2 linked regions of the Sulfolobus islandicus Y.N.15.51 genome follow. The protein of the gene in region 1 binds, or shares a complex with, the protein of each later gene. Links are inferred from orthologs where the notes say so. Each region holds a gene or a part of one and is shown in the gene's direction. Other genes may lie near its edges.

What was found.
Region 2: the proteins of YN1551_RS06985 (region 1) and dph2 are in contact, whole or in part, in a crystal structure (PDB 6Q2D), measured with the Methanobrevibacter smithii proteins. The link is inferred for Sulfolobus islandicus Y.N.15.51 from one-to-one orthologs. Residues at the interface, in WP_011954157.1 of Methanobrevibacter smithii: Pro482, Asn483, Lys484, His485, Tyr553, Asp555, Glu556, Glu559, Leu560, Leu591, His592, Glu593, Asp594, Ala595, Val596, His597, Arg598, Gly599, Pro600; in WP_011954460.1 of Methanobrevibacter smithii: Met1, Met3, Tyr4, Pro28, Glu29, Gly30, Leu31, Met33, Phe58, His80, Thr124, Gln126, Ser179, Gly180, Asn181, Phe182, His183, Leu185, Tyr201, Asn202, Phe211, Ile215, Arg291, Asp295, Asp296, Gln298, Met299.

Annotation. Positions count from the first base shown.
Region 1 is NC_012623.1:1,253,683-1,261,689, reverse strand. What follows is about bases 2,779-5,762. They hold YN1551_RS06985 (elongation factor EF-2), read left to right. Parts: upstream 2,779-3,157; coding sequence 3,158-5,368; downstream 5,369-5,762. Other genes in these bases: YN1551_RS06980 (HAD family hydrolase), read left to right, coding at 5,375-5,762; xpf (3'-flap repair endonuclease Xpf), read left to right, coding at 2,779-3,079. Outside these bases: exosome complex exonuclease Rrp41, read left to right, coding at 1-196; exosome complex protein Rrp42, read left to right, coding at 199-1,026; YN1551_RS15825 (50S ribosomal protein L37ae), read left to right, coding at 1,042-1,254; YN1551_RS07005 (Brix domain-containing protein), read left to right, coding at 1,235-1,747; YN1551_RS07000 (KEOPS complex subunit Pcc1), read left to right, coding at 1,744-2,019; YN1551_RS06995 (prefoldin subunit beta), read left to right, coding at 1,976-2,356; more of xpf, read left to right, coding at 2,378-2,778; more of YN1551_RS06980, read left to right, coding at 5,763-6,103; YN1551_RS06975 (M28 family peptidase), read right to left, coding at 6,086-7,552; YN1551_RS06970 (DUF447 domain-containing protein), read left to right, coding at 7,562-8,007. UniProt on the Methanocaldococcus jannaschii protein: Catalyzes the GTP-dependent ribosomal translocation step during translation elongation.
Region 2 is NC_012623.1:889,529-897,522, reverse strand. What follows is about bases 2,835-5,805. They hold dph2 (diphthamide biosynthesis enzyme Dph2), read left to right. Parts: upstream 2,835-3,804; coding sequence 3,805-4,806; downstream 4,807-5,805. Other genes in these bases: YN1551_RS04845 (hypothetical protein), read left to right, coding at 5,646-5,805; YN1551_RS04850 (DNA-directed RNA polymerase subunit L), read left to right, coding at 5,371-5,649; YN1551_RS04855 (exosome complex RNA-binding protein Csl4), read left to right, coding at 4,812-5,381; YN1551_RS04865 (50S ribosomal protein L16), read left to right, coding at 3,272-3,808; YN1551_RS04870 (KEOPS complex subunit Pcc1), read left to right, coding at 2,985-3,230. Also shown: YN1551_RS04890 (transketolase), read right to left, coding at 1-122; YN1551_RS04885 (HesA/MoeB/ThiF family protein), read left to right, coding at 25-1,068; YN1551_RS04880 (lysylphosphatidylglycerol synthase domain-containing protein), read left to right, coding at 1,068-1,964; more of YN1551_RS04875, read left to right, coding at 1,937-2,834; more of YN1551_RS04845, read left to right, coding at 5,806-5,918; YN1551_RS04840 (transcription factor S), read left to right, coding at 5,937-6,272; YN1551_RS04830 (MFS transporter), read left to right, coding at 6,477-7,832. UniProt on the Methanocaldococcus jannaschii protein: Catalyzes the first step of diphthamide biosynthesis, i.e. the transfer of the 3-amino-3-carboxypropyl group from S-adenosyl-L-methionine (SAM) to the C2 position of the imidazole ring of the target histidine residue in translation elongation factor 2 (EF-2).

The DNA of each region.
Region 1 (8,007 bases):
GGGAGAGGCTGATATGCCGGTTGCAATGATGCCGTCTTTAAACCAGGTAACGTTATTTCAGTTAAATGGTAATATGACTCCGGAGGAATTTAGGCAAGCTTTTGATTTATCAGTTAAGGGTATAAATATAATATATAATTTAGAGAGGGAGGCTCTAAAAAGTAAGTATGTAGAGTTTAAAGAAGAGGGTGTATAGAATTGTCTTCAACTCCATCGAATCAAAATATTATACCTTTAATTAAGAAGGAAAGTATAGTAAGTCTTTTTGAGAAAGGCACTAGGCAAGACGGAAGAAAATTAACGGATTATAGACCTCTTTCTATAACCTTGAATTATGCAAAAAAGGCTGATGGTTCTGCGTTAGTTAAGTTAGGCACGACAATGGTATTAGCTGGGACAAAACTTGAAATAGATAAACCTTACGAAGATACGCCTAACCAAGGAAACCTCATTGTGAATGTTGAACTCCTACCTTTAGCCTATGAGACCTTTGAACCTGGGCCTCCAGATGAGAATGCTATTGAATTAGCTAGAGTAGTAGATAGAAGTTTAAGGGATTCTAAAGCTCTAGATCTAACTAAACTTGTAATAGAACCCGGTAAAAGTGTATGGACAGTATGGCTTGACGTTTACGTATTAGACTATGGTGGGAATGTATTGGATGCATGTACGTTGGCCTCAGTTGCAGCATTGTATAATACTAAAGTGTATAAGGTAGAACAAGATTCTAATGGGTTTAGAGTCAATAAAAATGAAGTTGTGGGTAAATTACCATTGAATCATCCAGTAGTTACAGTGTCTATAGCAAAAGTTGACAAATATTTAATAGTTGATCCAGATTTGGATGAAGAGTCAATAATGGACACTAAGGTTTCCTTTTCCTATACGCCAGATCTAAAAATAGTGGGGATTCAAAAGAGTGGAAAGGGCAGTATGTCATTACAAGATATTGATCAGGCTGAGAATACAGCAAGATTAGTAGCTGTCAAGCTTTTAGAAGAACTTAAAAAGCAGTTAGGAATTTAATTATAGGTGGCAATTATGGGGAAAGTCACGGGAATTGCTGGAAGATACGGGGCTAGATATGGATCTACTTTAAGAAAAAAGTGGAAAGAAATAATGGAAAAGAGGTATGATGACCATCAATGTCCCTATTGCAAGACCACTGGTAAGGTTATCAGATTGGCTTCTGGAATATGGTACTGTAAGAAATGTAATTCTAAGTGGGCCGGTCTTGCATATACACCGTACTAGAATAGTTATAACTTCATCTAGAGATCCTAGTATTAGAACAAGAAATTTTTTAAATATTTTAACTTCTCTGTTACCAGACTCAGTTAAAATTACACGGGGTAAAAAAAGTAAGAAAGAGATATTTGAAAGGGCTATTAATTTAGGAGCAATATATTTATTGTTCGTATTAGCTAAGAATGGTAATCCGTTGAGAATAATTGTTTATGATTTAGAAACTTTTTCTATAAAATATTTTTTTAAATTACACGGTTTATCACTACCTTCTGACTATAATATCCCATTATATCAGATAAAAAGGCATAATAGTGTATGCATAGAACTAAATAGGTGTGATTTTCTAAGAGATTTTCTAGTCGATATGAATATCTACAACTTGTCAAATAATTGTGAGGTTATTGTGAACACGAGGCTAGTCTCTAATAATATTTGTGAACTTTTGTTTACGTTATCTACGAAAAACATTAAGTTTTTGAAGATGCTATTAGAAGTGTGAAGATAGAGATTTCAATTTATCCAGATAATTTCAATAAAAACGAATTACAGGATATAATATATAATTCGATAATAATTGAAAAGATAGATACTAAATATGTAAAAATTAAGAAATCCCCTTTACAGATTGAGATAGATGCACCATCAATTACAAGAGCTAGGGCTATAATGAACTCTTATATACTTTGGATCTATACAATTCTAAAGTCACTGGAAGAGGTGGAAAAAAGTGGCCGAGAAGTTACCTCCAGAAGTTCAAGCTCAACTAGCTAAGTTTCAACAGTTAAAAGATCAGCTTGATAGATTATTATTGGAAAAGTCTACTATAGAGAATGAATTAAGGGAGATAAACAAGGTATTGGAAGAATTATCAGTTCTTAATGCAGATGCTACTATTTATAAGATTGTAGGGAATTTATTGGTTAAATCGGATAAGACATCAGTAGAAAAGGAGCTTAATGATAGGAAAGAATTGTTAGAACTCAGATCAAGGACTTATCAGAAGCAAGAAAGTATTTTAAGAAAGCAGCTAGAAGACTTACAAGCTAAAATAAATGAGATGTTATCGAAATATTATCCGCAAGGTGGCCAAACAGGTATAAAAGCTTAAGCTAAATAACTTATTAGTGTTATGGTAATTAGAATTTATGCTGATGATAGGGAAAAGGCTAGTGGTATACCAGAATTATTAAAGGAGTTGGGAATTACAGTAATATTCTCTCAACTTAGTGTTGCTGATTATGTGATAGGTGAAGATGCTGCAGTAGAGAGGAAGTCGGTAAATGATTTGGTAAATTCGGTTTTTGACAAGAGGTTTTTTGACCAAATCAGTAGGCTTTCAGAGGTTTATAATTTTCCAATGTTAATTGTTGAAGGTGATATTAATGAAATTAGGAAAATAACTGAAAAGTGGAGAGCGATAAACAGCGCTTTAATTTCTGCCACGATTGATTATGATGTTAAAGTATTTTATTCTAGAGATAAAAAAGATACTGCGGAAGTTTTGAAAAAAATAGCAGAGAAGTATCAATTTGGCGAAAATGGGAGTAGGAGAATTAATTTACATAATAAGGCTAAACTAGAAAGTATTTCTGATATGCAACTTTATATTGTAGAATCTTTTCCTAATGTTGGTTCTGTACTTGCTGAAAGGCTACTACTTAAGTTTGGAACTATACAGAATATTTGTAATGCGTCTATATCAGAATTAGAAAAAGCATTAGGTAGTAGGAAAAAAGCTGAGGATATTTATAAAATTTTAAGGGCACACTATTCTAAAACTAACGCTGATAATGATAGTAAGAAAAGTACCTCTTTATTTGATTTCCTTTAAATTTTTTAGTCTCTTTTTTAGCATTACCTTTTAATATGGGTCTAGAGAAGTTTAAGTGCAAGAAGTTGGTGATTTCATTTGCCTAGATATAAGACAGTAGAGCAAGTTCTAAGCCTAATGAAAGATAGAACGAGAGTTAGGAATATAGGTATAATTGCTCACGTGGATCATGGAAAAACCACAACTAGTGATACGTTATTGGCAGCATCTGGTATAATATCTCCTAAAGTAGCAGGGGAAGCTCTAGCATTGGATTACTTAAGTGTTGAGCAACAAAGAGGTATAACAGTAAAGGCTGCTAACATTAGTTTGTATCACGAAGCGGAAGGTAAAGGTTATGTCATTAACTTAATTGATACACCTGGACACGTTGATTTCAGCGGAAGAGTCACGAGGAGTCTAAGAGTTTTAGATGGCTCAATCGTAGTTGTAGACGCAGTGGAAGGAATTATGACACAGACTGAAACAGTATTAAGGCAAAGCTTGGAGGAGAGAGTCAGACCAATTCTATTTATAAACAAAGTAGATAGATTGGTAAAGGAATTAAAATTAAGCCCACAAGAAATGTTAAATAGGTTATTAGATATAATTAGGCAAGTTAATAACTTAATTGATATGTATGGAGAACCAGAATTTAAAGAAAAATGGATGATTAATCCACAAGCTGGAAATGTGATATTTGGATCTGCTAAAGATAAATGGGGATTTAGTTTACCTATGGCACAGAAAAAAGGAATTAATATGAAGAATGTTATTGACGCATACACTGCTTCTGATAAGTCTAAACTTGAAGAGCTAGCTGCGCAAGCTCCTATTAATGAAGCGTTACTAGATGCTGCTATAAAGTTCGTTCCCAATCCTATTGAAGCGCAAAAGTATAGAATTCCAAAAATCTGGAAAGGAGATCTAGATAATGAATTAGCTAAGGCGATGTTAAATGCTGATCCGAATGGTCCCATAGTATTTATGATAACCGATATGAAAGTCGATCCTCATGCAGGACTAGTGGCAACAGGAAGAGTATTCTCAGGTACTCTTAGGTCTGGTGAAGAATTGTGGTTAGTTAACGCTAAGACCTCACAGAGGATACTTCAAGTTAGCCTATACATGGGTCCAACTAGGGAACTTGCAGAAGAAATTCCAGCAGGCAATATCGCAGCAGTATTAGGTTTAGATAGAGCAAGATCCGGTGAGACAGCTATATCTGTTGGTTTTAGTAATGTTCAAGGAAGTTTTGAAAGATTACATTACATATCTGAACCAGTAGTTACTATAGCCGTAGAGCCTAAGAATCCTAAAGATTTAACTAAGATGATTGATGCATTAAGGAAGCTTAGTATTGAAGATCCAAACTTAGTGGTTAAAATAAATGAAGAAACTGGAGAATACCTGTTATCTGGAATGGGTTTCTTACATTTAGAGGTATCATTACAGCTATTACGTGAGAATTATGGTATTGACGTAGTTACTACTCCGCCAATTGTTGTTTATAGGGAAAGTATAAGAGCTAAGAGCCAAGTATTTGAAGGAAAGTCTCCAAATAAGCATAACAAATTCTACTTAAGTGTGGAGCCTTTAAATGACAAGACTATAGAGCTAATAAGTAATGGCACGATAAGGGAGGATATGGATAGCAAGGAGATGGCTAAGATATTAAGAGATGAAGCCAGTTGGGACTATGATGAAGCTAAGAGAATTATTGCAATAGATGAAAACGTTAACGTCTTTGTAGATTTAACTAGTGGTGTCCAGCATTTAAGGGAAGTTATGGATACAGTACTTCAAGGATTTAGGTTAGCTATGAAAGAAGGTCCTTTAGCTCATGAACCAATTAGAGGTGTTAAGGTCATCTTACATGATGCTGTAATACACGAGGATCCTGCCCATAGAGGCCCAGCTCAGATATACCCTGCAGTTAGAAACTCCATATTTGCAGGATTCTTAACTTCCAGACCGACTTTACTAGAGCCAATACAGAAACTGGACATAAGAGTGCCTGCAGATCTTATAGGTAATGTCACTGCAGTAATAACGAGAAAAAGAGGAAAGATATTGGACGTCTCTCAAATAGCTAACATGTCTAGGATAACCGCTGAGATTCCAGTTTCAGAGTCATATGATATGGCGAGTGAACTAAGAGGATCTACTGGAGGTAGAGCGTTCTGGGGTACTGAGTTTAGTAGATGGGCTCCGGTTCCGGATAGTATCTTACTGGATGTGGTTACTAAGATTAGAGAGAGGAAAGGATTACCTAAAGAGCTACCTAAAGTAGAAGATTTCTTGTCGTGAGTCGAATTGTCGATTAATTATAAAATATTCAATAATGTAAAGGCAGTGCTTTTTGATTTTGATGATACATTAGTCGACTTTAGTACGAAGGCTAAGGACGCTTTAGATGCTGTAAGTAAGGATATATATACGTACATAAAGGAGAATTATCGACAAGAAATTGACATAAATATAATTAAGAAATTAGTAGAAGAGGAAAGTAAGAAATTAGATAACCAAGGGGAGTATAATAGAAATAAATGGTGGGAGAGTATTCTAAAATCATTAAATATTGTTCACATAGATAAGTCTCAGCTTTACGATTGGACTAGCTTGTATTGGTCAATTGCTAGCCAAACTGAACCATACGAAGATGCAAAGGAAATTATAGAATATCTAGATAGTAAGGGATATAAACTTGGCATAATTACAAATAGTGATGGAGAAGGGGGAAATAAAAGTAGTAGATTGAAAACCTTTCCCTTAATAGATAAATTCGATTTGATATTAATAGCTGGAGAAGGAGGTATTAGACCAAAGCCTAATTTAGAGCCGTTTATAATATCATGCGAAAAGCTTTCAGTAGATCCCACTTCGTGTGTTTTTGTGGGAGACGAGCCAGTAAAAGATTGTTTAGCAGCTAAAAAGGCTAACATGATTAGTGTGCTAATAGACAGAGAAGGTAAAGTGAAAAACGCCGAACTTTATGCAGACTTTGTAATATCCAGTCTTAAGCAATTAGAAGAATTTCTTTAATACGAAATAAATTTTGTTAATGTATTCGGTAGTTATTGATTCCTTTAATTCATTAATATAATATAAATAAAACCTGTAAAATATTTCATCATTTCTTAGTCTTTTTATACATCCTAAATCCTCGATACAAACGTCATTTTTTCTTGCAATTTTTAATCCCTTAATCTTATGAAATAGTTCAACTGTAGAATAAGGTTGATTAAGTTCTAGTATGCCTCCATATAATTTTACAATCTCTCTATATGCCTCCATATAATTTTTATCAAGTAAATCCTCAACATTTACTAAGTATGATTTTAGTTCTGCTGGTAATTCCACAAGATCTTTCTTAAGTTCTTCTTTCATTTCACGTGTTTTATACTCTATATTTTCATTAATTATTCTATTAATTATATCTAATATTGTACTCGCATTTAAAAATGCGTTAGACTTGTCATTTTCTATAACGTCGTATTCACCATGATAATGAATATTTCCTAAACTCTCTATTGTAATACTTGGAATTCCAACTTTTATGTATGAATACCCATCGCTATATATCTCAGGGCTTTCAACTACATTTTTAAAGTATTTCCTGGAGAGTTCAAGAAGTCCAGGTACAGCTTTTAAGATCAAACTTTCCTCACTTATATTATCCATGTTGATGTTAAGTAAGATATCGTCAGTGTTTTTGTAATTTTTCAAAAATTCTCTAGAACCATGTGACCATGAGAAGGTTGAGAAATTTAAAGAGCCCGATTCCTCTGCAGTAAATGAAATTAGATGGGTTTCGTAAACATTAGATCTAAATTCTCTCAATAAAGCCACTGCTAAAAGATTGTCTCTCTCTCCTTTAAACCAATGATCATGATGTGCTGTAATATGTATTATCTTATTTTCATTTTTCGAATTTCTTATGGCTTCGATAATATAACCTGTTGCAAAAGGGTTTATGTCAGTTTTTAGTGATATTCTACACCTACCCTTTATGTAAGGAAAATCGTTCTCCTTAATATAAAACGCTGGTATTGGCGGTGGGTAGCTGGGTTGATGGCTTAGAAGGTCTCCATACTTTATCACGAATTTTCTTTTCTCATTATTTAGGGAAAAGATTATTCCTAAACAATCATTTTCTACTGCCTCTATATACAATTTATTGATTTCGTATAGATTTTTTATCCTAATTTTCATTAACTTTCTACCATTACATTCTTTAAAGTTATCTGCTACATCTGCTTCAACCTCAGTTGATAAAGAATATGGAAGCGAAATTGCATCTATTGTTTTTGATTCGCACTCAAAAATTAGTTCTTTCTGTTCCCAATTAAGAACTCTAATCGGGATTTGCCTAATTTCGTCACTATTATCTTCTAGCATTTTTCTAATTTCTCTCACTAATTTTATCTCGTTCTTTGATCCCGTTATTATTTCGCCATAATTAGATAAGGTTTTTAGATGTTGTAATAGCACAAGTGATTTATGAAGAAGTTTTTAAAAATGTTCTTTCCTCATGACGGGATATATGAGGTGTTAGTCGGTACTTCTGGGATAAAACCTATAATAAAACCACTAGGTATAATAGTTGAAGCAAATGAGCTTCGATTTAAAATATATAAAAGTACATTAACATATTCTAATCTAGAAAAGAATCGGATATGTTCTATACATGTAACCTTAGATATAAATTTTTTCATCCTTTCCATGCTAGATAAGCTGACTTTTAATATGGATAGTGAGTATAATGTCCCAATTCTCAATAATCTGAATATTATTTACGCAGAGTGCAGTAAGGTCTCTAATGCTGATCCATCAATATTTTCAGTAAATCCACTAGATTTAGAAATAAATTCTAATTTAACTAGAGCGTATAATAGGGGTGATTACATTTCGGTTGACTTTCTAGTTAATTATACTAGATTAGATAT
Region 2 (7,994 bases), 360 kb from region 1 along the record:
ATTGTCTGATCATAAAACAGCATTTTGATTACATTTCTTCTTGCCTTTTCAGCTACTTGTCTTAACTTATCCAATTCTTCTATTGATATTGGAGTTCCATCACTTCCTCCACCTTTTTCCATTGGAACAATATCAATCCCCACTTTTAGTAGGCAACACTTATTTTTAAAGATTATTCTACATTATAATCTTGTGGAAAGGTATTCTAGGCAGCTCTTAGTCTTAGGATTAGGAGTTCAACAGAGGTTAAATGAACTAAAGATATTAATTGCAGGTTGTGGAGCTTTGGGTTCTGCTATTGCGGAGCTCTTAGCTAGATTAGGAGTTGGAGAGATAACTGTAGTTGATGCAGATGTATTAGACGTAACTAATTTGCATAGGGTTCATTTGTTTGACGAGAACGATGTAGGTAAGCCTAAAGCAGAGATTTGTGCTAAAAAGTTATCTCTTATAAATTCTTCAATCAAAATAAATTATATTATAGATATACTTGACGAGCAAAATGTTGAGAAGCTAATTTCTGATAAGGATTATGTATTTGATGCTTTAGATAGTTTATACTACAAGTTATTATTAAATGATGCCACAGTAAAATTGCGAAAAATCCTAATATATGGAGGGATTAATGGTGAATATGGCTCTGTTAAATTAATAGATTCTAATCAAACTTCTTGCCTATCTTGTTTTATTAATTATTCAGATCAAGATGAAATTGGAAATTCGTGCGATGTCATCGGAACTACTCCATTAATAGTAGAATTAACAGCCACGCTTCAAGTTAATTTAATGCTTAATCATTTGAGAGGTAATCCGGATTACTCGTTGTTTTACATAGATTCTAGAGAACTAAAAATTGAGAGGATAAACATCGAGAAGAACTTTCAATGCAAGACATGTGTACTAAATGAATACCCTTTTCTAAATCAGAAAATAACTAAACCTAACTGCGGAATATTTAGGGTTAATATGAAAGTAACGGAGTTAGATAAGCCTAAAGTTTTTAAAAACATCGGGAATGCAATTTTATGTTATCCTAATATTGGATGTTTCGAGAAAAGGGGAAGATAATGGATAAGAAATACATTGCGGCGATTGTTCTTCCATTTGTGGTTATTATAATCTATGCATACATATTTAAAATCAATGTAGTATATGTATTAAAGGAGGATCCCAAATTCTTTCTAATTTTTCTTTTAGCGTATGTTGCTCAGAATTCCATCTCATCATTTAAGGATTCATCGCTAATTAAGCGTAGAGTAGACATAGCATTAAGAGCTAGATTACTGGGTAATTTTGTAGGTCTGTTATTACCTGGATGGGCTGGGCAGGAACTAGTTAGAAGCTTAGTTTATAATAAACATGAAGTAAATTTAAGGCAAGCATTTAGTTACTCTATCCTTATAGGATCCATAGATGTACTTGCAATATGTTTGGGTTATATTTTACTATTGCCATTCTTTTTTAACCCATTAGAATTTATATTCATTTTAGTCGTATTATTTAACATAGCTGGATGGATAGCTGCACTATCATATTTTTACTTGCAGCATAATAAAGTAAACAAAATAGAACAATTCATCTTTAAGATAGTTAAAATGGAACGAATTGTGACAGATTATATGGAATTTAAGTATTACCTTAAGCAGGGAACCACAAAGGATTTTGTAATTTATATCATAATTGATATACTTGGTTTCGCTTGCTATGGTGGCTATTTTTATTATATTACACATAATATTTTTATATCAATTTTTATCTCTTTTTTATATCAAGTATCTATATTAATACCAATACCATCTGCTGCAGTAGTGGGGGAGTTAGCACTATCAATATTTTTAAATCCCTCTTATGTTTTTGCAACAAGATTAAACTATATCATATCAAACTTACTTGGATCTATTTTCTTTAAGGATATGAGCTTTGAAGAGCTTAAAAAATGGTCAAAAGAAATTCTAAAGAGATAGTAATGGAACTATTCTTAGGAGAGCCCAATAACCAAGAAATAAGGGAAGTAGTTAGGAATATATATTCAAAGGATAGTTTGTGTTTATCTGTATACTATTCTATAGAGCCTATATTATTTTCATTCATTATTTCCAAGAATACTAAGAATTCTTTCATTCTTTCGTTCATTCCAGAAGAATGTGAGACGCAAATCAGAATTGACTCTAACGGTAAATGGATAATAGATGATAAGAAAAAGTATTTCTTAGGACAAAACTCCTTTTGCTCATATTTGCCTATAACTGCTGAAGATGTTTTACCAATTACTAGTTGTATTGTGACATCCACAATAGTAGATAGAAGACCATTTTCTGAATGGGAACTAGAAATAATAAAAGAAATGGAAAAATTTGATATAACTAATGAAAAAAATCTGAAAATCCCAGCATATAAAACTTTACCACTCTTTTTATCTTTAATGTTTTCTCTGGATCCTTATATACCTAGTATATCTGGCAATAGAGAAAATACAATAAATCTTATAAAGGAAATAAATACTAGTGAAATAGCAAAACTAGAAGATCTAAACGAGAGTCAGTTAAATACATTACTTTTCAGAATAATTTCTACTATTGTAAAAGAAAACCCGAAATTTACTAGAGATGATATAATTACGGATAGATTTTTTTATCTTGACTATGATATATTAGAGTTAGCGTTTTCGTTAATTTATTCGTTTGATACTATCGGTAGTAATGAGATCTTGCAGTTTGTTTTATCGTCATCTTATGCTGAGGCATTAATCAGCAGATTTAGACAAACTCTCTCCAAGGGATTCTCAATTAATTTAGTTGAAAATAAGCAATCGTATTATATTGTTGAAACAGTCAATTTTAATTCTCCTTTTTTGGTGCAAATAATATTGTTACAATTACAAAAGATAAGGAGAGATAAAATGATAGTAATAAAAGATAATGATAAGCTTTACACTAGTAGATTTTTTATCCCATCAATAAAGAAAGAAGGGTTGATTAAAATTGATGATAGAATTAAGAATCTTATCGGAACATGAAGATGCAGAACTAATTATAAGAAGTTTAAACGTTGATAATGTAAATTTACCAGAAGGAATGTCAATTCAAACCAAGGTTGAAGGCAAAGAGTTAGAGATTGTAATAAAGATGAGAATTACAAAGCCAAATGACTTAATGACAGTCAGAAATACTGCGGACGAGATATTAGCGCATATAAAGGCACTTCAATCGTCATTTGATGCTATAAGTTAAATATTTAGTCTTTAATACAAAAGTCTATATCGTGAGGTTAAATGCCACTACGACCTGGAAGATGTTATAGACATTTCTCCGGTCCTGCATATACCAGGAAAGAATACATCCCTGGTATTCCACAACCAAAGATAACTAAATTTACATCTGGAAATCCAAATGGAGATTATGACTATGAAGTTAGGTTAATTACTACTGAGATAGGGCAAATAAGGCATAATGCTTTGGAAGCTGTTAGGACTATTACTCTAAAGACATTAACTAAGAGAACTGGAAGTGAAACTTCGTTCTTTATGTGGATCTTAAAGTACCCCCATCATGTATTAAGAGAGAATAAAATGATGGCGTTTGCTGGAGCTGATAGATTACAGGACGGAATGAGATTGTCTTTTGGTACACCAATTGGTACTGCTGCTAGGATTGAAAAATTAGGAGAAATTTTAATTGTAGTAAAAGTTAAGAAGGAACATCTAGACTTTGCAAAAGAGGCGTTAAAGATAGCATCAAAGAAGTTACCTTTGCGTACTAGAATTGAGATCATTCCATTAAGGCCCATAAGACAGGAGGTTCAAAGTTGAGCTATAATTTTGAAGAAGAACGTGTAGTGAAGGAAATACGTGAAAAGGACGCAAAACGGGTTCTTTTACAATTTCCCGAAGGATTGAAGTATTTTTCTATAGATATAGTAAAGAAGTTAAAGGAAAAGCTACCTAACGTTGATTTTATAATATCTGGTGAACCTAGTTGGGGGGCTTGTGACATAGCTGAGGATGAAGCCCAACAAGTAAATGCTGACCTAATAATTCATTTCGGTCATACCCCTTATACGTGGTACTATCCTAAGTTTCCTACGATATTTATTAATGCTGAAAGTAATTTGAATATTTCTGAAAGTGTTCTTCAATCTTTAGAAAATGATATCAGTAAATATAATGGAAGAAAAATCTCATTAACAGCAACCTTACAGCACGTAAGATTAGTGTCCAAAATTAAGTCTTTCTTAGAAGATAAGGGATACGATGTAGTCATAGGCAAGCCATCTAATAGATTTATGTTTAATGGTCAAATTTTAGGCTGTGACTACAAAGCAGCCGAAGTAGAAGCAGATACATATGTTATTGTATCAGGTGGACTATTTCATGCTTTAGGTTTAGGATTAGCTACAAATAAACCGACTATAAAACTTGATCCGTATTTACAGAAAAGTGAGGATATAACAAACGAGGTTAGGAAGATACTAAAAGTTAGATATGGTAAAATCCTACAAGCAATGGATAAACGCACTTGGGTAATTATACAAGGTGTTAAGGTTGGGCAAAATAGACCAAATATGATAAAATACTTCTATGATGAGCTAACTAAAAAAGGCTATGATGTTTTTATAGTAACAAATAAAGTGTTAACACAAGATGTACTTAGAAATCTAGATAGAAGCTATATAGATGTATTTTTAGTTACATCTTGCCCTAGATTGCCCATAGATGATCTATATAACTATGAAAAGCCAGTGTTAACACCTGGAGAGGCCAAAATGATCATAAATAATAGTCTGGAACCCTATATTTTCCCATGGTGAAGTAAATGAGAGTTCAAGGTGAATTAACCTTACCCGGAGAAGAGCTAGCAGTGATTGAAGAATTTATAGCTGGCGACGGTACGTATGAACAAAATGGTATAGTTAGAGCTGCGGTTGTAGGAAAAATCTTTTATGATATGCTAAATAGGAAAAGTAACGTACTGGGATTTAAGAAAATCATACTTCAACACTTAAAGAAGGCTAAATACGTGATCGGTATTGTAAATTCTATTAAAGAAGATTCAGCACTAGTTTCAATAGTAGGTATCGAGGAGAAAAGTCTTGCGTCATCAATTTCGGCTTACTTACATATCTCTCAAATAAGTAATAAAAAACTTAATAGTATAACAGATGCTATAAAAATCGGAGACTTAATTAAAGCTAAATTACTTTCATACACTTTTCCTTTAGCTTTAACTATTAAGATGAAAGATCTTGGAGTTATTTATGCTAGATGCTCAAGATGTGGATACTTATTGATCAAGCAAGACGAAAATAATTTAAAATGTCAGAGATGCGGAAATATTGAACAACGAAAAATAGGATCTTATATGGTGAAGAAAGGTGGAAATTAAAATACTAAAAAGTGAAAGAAATTACTTAGAATTAGAGATAGAAGGGGAAGATCATACGTTAGGTAACTTAATTGCGGGTACCTTGAGGAAAATTAGTGGTGTAAGTTTTGCTTCATATTATCAACCGCATCCCCTAACTGATAAAATAATAGTTAAAATACTAACTGATGGTTCAATAGCTCCTAAAGATGCTTTACTAAAAGCTATCGAAACTGTAAGAGTAATGGCCTCACATTATATAGACGAAATAAAGGGATTAAGTAAGTGAAAAAGGAGACAAGGATAGCAATATTAGTTAAAGTCGATTGTTTGTATGCAATATGTATATTTAGGGGTAATTTCTTAGAAAAGCTATTTTTAGATATAAATGAGGAGAATCTAATTAAGCAAATAGCTACATCTTCCATAATTGATGAAATCAGATATTCTAATATCGGAATTGGTGAAAACTTTAAAGAACAAGAACCAGAGAAAATATGTGAAAATCTCATAAAGAAACTATCAGAAAAGTTAAATATAGATAAAGTAAATGGTTAAGCTTGTAGCGTGGTATTAATGAAGTTCTGTCCCAAATGTAACTCTATGATGGTCCCAAAGAAATCCAATGGTAAGAACATATATAGATGCACGAAATGTGGTTATGAAGAGGAGGTTCCAGAGACAACAATAGTAGTGACAAGCAAAGTAAAACACAGTATTAAAGAAAAAACGTTAATATTAGAGGAGGAGGAAATGCCCAGTGGGGCTCAAAAAATAAAAGGTGTTCTATGTCCTTCATGTAAAAATGACGAAGCCTACTTCTGGATATTGCAAACTAGAAGGGCAGATGAGCCACCAACTAGATTTTATAAGTGCACAAAATGTGGTAAAGTATGGAGAGAGTACGAATAAAAGAATGAGAAAATCTTATTTTATTGAATTCTCATTTTATGTTGGACCCGTAGCTCAGCCAGGACGGAGCGCCGGCCTTCTAGCGTCTAAGGGGGATAGCCGGCGGTCCCGGGTTCAAATCCCGGCGGGTCCGCACATATTATCACTTGGTATATACTAATTCTAGATACTCTTATAATCTCAACAAAATACATACAACACGAAATGGACTATAATAAAACGAATTTTTCCACATTAGAATTCAAGAGCGTCTTGACAGCGGGTATGGGAGTATTTACTGATGGGTATGAACTTTACGCGATCTCTTTAGTTTTCTATTATATACAAAAGGAATTTTTATTAAATGGGCTTGAGGAAGGAATAGTTATAGCTAGTGCGTATTATGGTGCAGCAGTTTCTGCAATTCTATTAGGCTTTTTATCAGATAAACTAGGAAGAAAGTTCATCTATGGTCTCGATGTAGCTTTAATGAGTCTAGGAATACTATTTCAGTCGATATCAACGAATTTTACAGAGTTAGCTATGTCTAGAATAATCTTAGGTTTTGGAATTGGAGCAGATTATGTTCTTTCTCCTATAATTACTGCAGAGAATTCAAATCCCAAAAATAGAGGAAAACGAATGATAATAACATTTGCAGTACTTTGGGGAATGGGTGCAGTTGCCGCAGCATTTATCGAACAAATCTTGCTGTTAATTAACATAGGGAATGATCTCATATGGAGAATAGTATTGTTTATGGGAATCCTCCCAGCAGTTTCTGTATTTTACCTAAGGAGAAAACTCCCTGAAACATATAAATTCTTGACTAGAATTAAACCAAAGCGAGAAGAATTAAAAAAGTTGGAAAACGAAATAAAAAGTAAAATTACAATTTCTTTAGATGAAGTTCCATTCTCAAAAAGATTCATATCAGCTATAGGAATTACAATTATATCTTCTATACTCTGGCTTCTTTACGATATATATTCCTCTACGTTTGCGATCTACGGGCCAATAACCATAGCGGGAAACTTAGGCCTAAATCCCATAGAATTCACATATTTGGCACAGTTTCTTGCAGGTTTACCGGGTCAGATAATAAGCATTTATCTAGTGGACAAAATAGGAAGAAAACCATTAATTGTGATAGGTTATGCTGGTGTTGCGTTTTGGCTTTTCATGTATACAATGCTTCTCATGAATCCGTATTACTTTGGACTTAGCATACATATAAGTAATCCGTTAAAAGCAGCAGAAAGTTTAACCGGAGAGGCGGCATTGTTGGGTCTATTATTTTATCTTATGAACTATTTATCATCAGCAATTGGACCCGCATCTATAATAGGGTCAGCAATGCTAACTTCAGAGTTAGTTCCAACCAAAGTTAGGGGGACCAGCCAAGCTATTAGTGTGGCAGCAGATAGACTAGCCGCAGCTTTTAGTATTACAGCATTTCCTCTGCTATTAGCCAAATTTGGACTCCCTGCATTACTAGCAGTATACTCAACAATTGCACTAGTATCGTGTATTATAACTCTACTTTTAATACCAGAAACCAAAGGAGTAGAGTTAAGTTGAAATAGTTTTTACTTAATATTTTATTTTTAGTCGCAATATATAAAGATTTTAATAAAAACTGTGATAAGCTTAGCTATTTATGGTATAATGGGCAATCGTGAATTTCTCATAAAACTTAGAGAGTAGAGAGTGTACCATTATTGGTAGTGTCGTCGTTAAGTT